One region of the Citrobacter telavivensis genome, then DNA from elsewhere that is predicted to be linked to it. Evidence: predicted binding sites of a transcription regulator. Region 1 holds the regulator's gene; the other holds the start of a gene.
What was found. Region 1 encodes CRP, which controls carbon source genes, mostly activating them, when cyclic AMP is high. Its sites were predicted from a motif close to ATGTGANNNNNNTCACAT; they were not measured.
Positions count from the first base shown of each region.

Region 2: ACERJC_RS20355 (YjcB family protein) is a predicted target of CRP. The motif match lies at 2,332-2,349, and genes of this name have one in related genera.

Region 1 covers NZ_JBGUBF010000003.1:463,893-467,384, reverse strand. The annotation lists gene ACERJC_RS16850 (phosphoribulokinase) at 1-297, shown strand, start outside; gene ACERJC_RS16845 (OsmC family protein) at 372-776, opposite strand; gene crp (cAMP-activated global transcriptional regulator CRP) at 1,084-1,716, shown strand; gene ACERJC_RS16835 (YccS/YhfK family putative transporter) at 1,768-3,492, shown strand, end outside.
Region 2 covers NZ_JBGUBF010000006.1:86,025-89,516, forward strand. The annotation lists gene ACERJC_RS20350 (cation-transporting P-type ATPase) at 1-1,362, opposite strand, end outside; gene ACERJC_RS20355 (YjcB family protein) at 1,919-2,200, opposite strand; gene pdeC (cyclic di-3',5'-guanosine monophosphate phosphodiesterase PdeC) at 2,794-3,492, shown strand, end outside.

The sequences.
Region 1 (3,492 bases):
AACTACATTACGCCGCAGTTCTCCCGCACCCACATTAACTTTCAGCGCGTCCCCACCGTGGACACGTCAAACCCGTTTGCAGCCAAAGGTATTCCATCGCTGGATGAGAGCTTTGTGGTGATTCATTTCCGCAATCTGGAAGGGATCGATTTCCCCTGGCTGCTGGCAATGCTGCAAGGTTCATTCATTTCTCACATCAATACATTGGTAGTGCCTGGCGGCAAAATGGGGCTGGCCATGGAGCTGATTATGTTGCCGTTGGTACAGCGACTGATGGAAGGGAAAAAAATCGAGTAAGGTAAGATTTTGCCGGATGGCGGCGTTGCGTTATCCGGCCTACTCCTGTCGTAGGCCTGATAAGTGCAGTGCCATCAGGCAGCAATCACTTCATACGAATGGGTAATATTGACCGCTTTTTCCAGCATCAACGCCACGGAGCAATACTTCTCTGCCGACAGATCGACCGCACGCGAAACGGCGGCATCCTTCAGGTCGTGACCCGTGACAATAAAATGCAGATTGATGTGGGTGAACAGGCGGGGTGCCTCTTCGCGACGTTCTGACGTCAGTTTCACTTCGCAGTTCGTCACATCCTGACGACCTTTTTGCAGGATAGAAACCACGTCAATCGCGCTGCACCCCCCTGCCGCCATCAACACCATTTCCATCGGGCTCGGCGCTTTATCACCGGAGTTACCGTCCATCAAAATCTGGTGACCGGAAGCCGACTCACCCAGGAAGGTTAACCCTTCAACCCATTTAACACGCGCTTGCATATTTTTTAACTCCAGTGCGTCAATTTTCCTGACAGATTACGCGTACATAACAATTCTCGCAACGGAAGGCGACCTCCGTCATGCTGAAGCGAGACACCAGGAGACACACGGCTAAAGCTATGCTAAAACAGTCAGGATGCTACAGTAATACATTGATGTACTGCATGTATGCAGAGGACTTCACATTAAAGGCTGCAGTTCGTTTTTGACGGCCTCTTCCCAGGACGAGGGAAGCACATTTTTGCAACCCCAGAGACAGCGGATTTTTTTGGCTCTGGAGACAGCTTATAACAGAGGATAATCGCGCATGGTGCTTGGCAAACCGCAAACAGACCCGACACTTGAATGGTTCTTGTCTCATTGCCACATTCATAAGTACCCGTCCAAGAGCACGCTGATTCACCAGGGTGAAAAAGCAGAAACGTTGTACTACATCGTTAAAGGCTCAGTGGCAGTGTTGATTAAAGATGAGGAAGGGAAAGAAATGATCCTTTCTTATCTGAATCAGGGTGATTTCATTGGCGAACTGGGCCTGTTTGAAGAAGGCCAGGAACGTAGCGCATGGGTTCGAGCGAAAACAGCGTGTGAAGTGGCTGAAATTTCCTACAAGAAATTCCGCCAGTTGATCCAGGTGAACCCAGATATTCTGATGCGCCTGTCTTCCCAAATGGCTCGCCGCCTGCAAGTTACTTCGGAGAAAGTCGGTAACCTGGCCTTCCTCGATGTGACCGGTCGTATCGCCCAGACGCTGCTGAATCTGGCGAAACAGCCTGATGCGATGACTCACCCGGACGGTATGCAGATCAAAATCACTCGCCAGGAGATTGGCCAGATCGTTGGCTGCTCTCGCGAAACCGTTGGTCGTATTCTGAAGATGCTGGAAGATCAGAACCTGATCTCCGCTCACGGTAAAACGATCGTCGTTTACGGCACTCGTTAATCTCATCGAAAATGACGCGCTACCCGATAGCGCGTCATTTTTGTTTTGCCAATGTGGCGCAGACTGATTTATCACCCAGAAATCAACTATGCACTACGTCAAACACTGGTGCTCTGTTTGCCCGTGGCCGTCGGCCTGCTCATCGGGCAGTTACATCTTGGCCTGCTCTTCTCTCTCGTTCCCGCCTGCTGCAACATTGCCGGGCTTGATACTCCGCACAAACGCTTTTTCAAACGCCTGATTATCGGGGCGTCGCTGTTTGCCGGCTGTAGCCTGATCATGCAACTGCTGCTGGCGCAGGCGATACCGTTACCCCTGATCCTGACCGGACTAACGCTCACGCTCGGCGTCACTGCGGAATTGAGCTCCCTTCACGCCCGCCTGCTTCCAGCCTCGCTGATTGCAGCGATTTTCACACTGAGCCTCGCGGGGAACATGCCGGTCTGGGAGCCTCTGCTGATCTACGCATTGGGCACGCTATGGTACGGATTGTTTAACTGGTTCTGGTTTTGGCTCTGGCGCGAACAGCCGCTTCGCGAGTCGCTGAGCCTGTTATACCGTGAACTGGCGGATTACTGCGAAGCCAAATACAGTATGCTGACCCAGCATACTGATCCGGAAAAAGCCCTGCCGCCACTGCTGATGCGCCAGCAGAAAGCGGTCGACCTCATCACCCAGTGCTATCAGCAGATGCACATGCTGTCGGCGCACCGCAACAATGACTACAAGCGGATGCTGCGCGCCTTTCAGGAAGCGCTGGATCTGCAGGAGCATATCTCCGTCAGTCTGCATCAGCCGGAAGAAGTGCAAAAGCTGGTCGAACGCAGCCATGCGGAACAGGTGATTCGCTGGAATGCGCAAACGGTCGCCGCTCGCCTGCGCGTACTGGCGGATGACATTCTCTATCACCGACTGCCGACGCGGTTCACCATGCAAAAGCAGATTGGCGCGCTGGAAAAAATTGCTAATCAGCATCCGGATAACCCCGTAGGGCAGTTCTGTTACTGGCATTTCAGCCGTATCGCCCGCGTGCTTCGCACTCAGCGCCCACTCTACGCCCGCGATCTGATGGCCGACAAACAGCGTCGGTTACCGCTGCTGCCGGCGCTGAAAAACTACCTCTCGTTGAAATCTCCGGCGCTGCGTAACGCCGGGCGTATCAGCGTAATGCTCAGCATTGCCAGTCTGATGGGGTCCGCGTTACATCTGCCGAAACCTTACTGGATCCTAATGACCGTTCTGTTTGTGACGCAAAATGGTTACGGTGCCACCCGCGTGCGTATTCTGCACCGTTCGGCGGGAACGCTGGTGGGGCTGATTATCGCAGGCGTGACGCTGCACTTTCATATTCCTGAGGGGTATACGCTGGCGCTGATGCTGGCAATCACCCTGGTCAGCTATCTGACCATCCGGAAAAACTACGGTTGGGCGACGGTAGGATTTACCATCACCGCGGTGTATACCTTACAACTCCTGACGCTGGACGGCGAGCAGTTCATTATCCCGCGATTTGTCGATACGGTCATAGGCTGCCTGATTGCATTCGGGGGTACCGTCTGGCTGTGGCCGCAATGGCAGAGCGGTCTGTTGCGTAAAAACGCCCATGACGCGCTGGAGGCCGATCAGGAGGCCATTCGCCTGATTCTAAGCAACGATCCGCAACCGACGCCGCTCGCCTGGCAACGTATGCGGGTCAACCAGGCACACAACACGTTGTTCAACTCGCTCAATCAGGCGATGCAGGAACCCGGCTTCAACACCCATTATCTGGAAGAT
Region 2 (3,492 bases), on a different contig from region 1:
CATGTATTTGTACTGGGAATCGAACGGAATTTTACTGCGCAGTTCGCACTCGACGGCAGGTAGCATGGCTTTGGCGGCCAGCACTTTCAGCGCCCCCTCCGTGGGGCCGCCGGTAATCCCCCAGGGACCCTGATCATCGCGAATCAGCTGGCTGTCGTTACACAGGTCAATCGTGCGCAGATAGTTTTCAAGCAGGCTGCCTGGCGCAATCTCTACCAGCGCGTCATCTTCCTCGACGTGGATCTCGCCCGTTGGCTCGTAGCTGTTGCCCTGCACGCGGTAATTTTTATCCGCCGTGATGATGGCTTTGACCGTCATCTCGTTCATGGTCAGGGTGCCAGTCTTATCGGAACAGATCACCGACATGGCCCCCAGCGTTTCAACGGTAGGCAGTTTGCGGATGATCGCGCGTTTGCGGGCCATGGTCTGCACACCCAGCGACAGGATGATCGAGATAATCGCCGGTAAACCTTCCGGAACGGCCGCGACAGCAAGGCTGATTAACGAAAGCAGCAGCTCGCTCATTGGCATATCGCGTAGCAACAGGCTGAAGATAAACAGACCGGCCATCATGGCGAGAATGAGGGAGAAAATCGCTTTGCCGAGCTTATCCATCTGCACCAGTAGCGGCGTGCGGTGCTTCTCGATCCCGGTCATCATCTGGTTGATATGGCCCAGTTCCGTCGCTTCCCCGGTGGCGATCACCACGCCAAGCCCGGCACCGGCGCTAATCGTTGTGCCAGAGAACAGCAGGTTTTTGCGATCGCCCAGCGGCAACTCGCCAGCCAGCGCGTCTGCCGTTTTATCCACAACGGTAGATTCGCCGGTCAGGATAGCCTCTTCAACCCGCAGGTTATGGGCTTCCATGACGCGAAGATCGGCGGGGATGCGGTCGCCCGCGCGCAGCACCACGATATCGCCAACGACCAGATCGGTGGTCGCGACCGTCTCATGTTGCCCGTTTCGTACCACTACAGCAGAAGCGGAGAGCATATTGCGGATACTTTTTAGTGATTTTTCCGCGTTGTTTTCCTGAATGTGACCTATCAGGGCGTTGATCACTGCGACGCCGAGGATGACGGCAGTATCCACCCAGTGCCCCATTACGGCGGTGAGTGCCGCTGCGGCAATCAGGACGTAGATCAGGACATCGTGAAAATGGGCCAGAAAGCGTAGCCAGGCGGGTTTGCCGGCTTTTTCAGGCAGTGCGTTAAGACCATCCCTGGCAAGACGTGCGCTGGCCTCATCATGAGTCAGCCCGGAAGGTTGGCTCTGTTGATTTTTCAGAACCTCCTCAACGGTCAGCTGGTACGGCTTTTTTCCAGCGCATGGCGCAGAATGGAGACGATTGCTGTTCGGCATTCTGGTCAAAGTAAAATTCCTCGAAGTATTAAATTTAAATATTTTGAAACACAGGCATACTATTTGAATAATGCCTGCAGATATTTGACATTAATCAATGGCGTTTCTGTAAATATTATTTTATCTTTGAATGAAGATGATATTTTCCCATGCGGGTCATGGGGTTAAATGGATATGTAAATTTAGGAAAGGAGGTTTTATGTTTGGAATTTATAATGCTAAGAAATTGATTTTATTGATTGTTTTTGCAATTGTTGTGGCGGCCATTAGCGGTATTTCAACCTATGCCTTTGTAAAATATCTGGGGTGAGAATAATAAAAACAGTCTTCCTTACATAACTTTTAAATCCTGAATAATAATGACAATAGGGAAACGAACACAGAGCGGAAAATATATTTTAAGCCGCGGTCTGTTGAGTAAACCGACCGCGCCAGATGAACGCATAATAGACGCGGACTTGCTGAAATCGAGACGGGACGAATTTGTCTCACAAGAGATAGGTCGGGATTTTCTGGAAACAATAAAAAAGCCTCCGTCAGGGAGGCTCAGGTGAAATCAGGTCAAGACCATCGGCCATTCCGGCGGGGTCTGACTCATCACTTCGACCATCACGGATTCAATGTTGTTCCAGATGGCGGAGAGATCCATCAGGGTGATGCCGAGTAACCCCGTCGCAAACCAGCAGGCGGCGACAACCCCGAGTCCACTGCTGATCACAGCCAGACCAATGTAATCTGAGCGACGAAAACGAATATTTAACGTGCTGGCTAAAAACATGAGCACAGCGCTCAGCAGTTGCCAGCGGAGAAGAACCACGCCAGTGGTTAGGGTAGCCATGAAACATTTCCTCTGAGAGTAGCAGGTGCCCTGGACAGCGCGGCGTTTTCACGGGAAGCGTGGCACACTCCTGGCTATCGACGGGCATTCACATCAATACCGAATGAAACGTTGTTTCTGTTTCAGAATATTTGTGAACTATATCACTTTTAGTCATTCGTTCGCCAGCCTGTACGCCTTTTTTTGTTTGCTTTTTAACCGCATTTTAAAAAGGGTTATTGGGCGATAATGAACACGTTTTGATCGTGGCGTAACTGGAGGGAGGCGATGTAAAAAGATGTATTTATTCTACCCTTTCTGTTTTGTCCTAAATAAGCATACAGGGAAATTTAACTTAATTTCATTTTGTGTATGAACCGACAAAACTTTCATAAAAAACTACCCCTTTCGGAGAATGGATTACCCTTAATAAAATTAATCGTCACTGTAGGTTTGCTTTACGGTCGAATATTATCACCATCCTGCAATATCAGACTTTTGCTAATAAAAGTCTGTTGCTAATATCGATAGATTCATGCAACGTAATCACCTGTGTGATTTAGCATCCTGCCTTGATGATAAAGGCACATAAAATGCAGGGATATAGGGCTTAAATGAATCATCGGGCGCGACGCAAGATGCTGAGGTTCCTCGGGATAATCATGGTGGTTTTGCTCCCCGTGATGCTGGCGCTATGGTTTGCCCAGTTGCGAGCCACCTCTCAAACCAGTAGGCAACTGAGCACCTTTGCCCATTTGGCTTTAGATAAAACAGAACTGGTTGTTTTACAGGCTGATTTAGCGCGTGATGCCGCTGAACAGTACCAGGGGCAGGCGTGTACACCGGCGCATCAACAACGGATGTTGAATATTATCCGTGGGCGCCTGTATATCAACGAGTTAATTTATGCACAGGGCGATCGTTTTTTATGCTCTACGGTAATGGCACCGTCAGAGCCCTATATTATGCCGACGGCAGACTATAAACGAAAACCTAATATCTCCATTTATTACTTTCGCGATACGCCTTTTTTTACCGGTTATAAAATGACGTATATGCAACGCGGAAACTATGTCGCGGTGATCAACCCGCTGTCATATAGTGAAGTGATGTCCGAAGACCCCGAAATGGCCTGGGGGGTATATGACACCGTGACCAATACCTTTTTCTCCGTCAGCGAACAGGCCTGGGTGGCACAACTGTTGCCACTGGTCCAGCGTAATCAATCTGTCTTTCAGCAGGACGGTCACTTTTATACCATCGCCCACTCGGATAAACGGCCCATTGCCGTGATTGTGTCGACCTCGATGCAG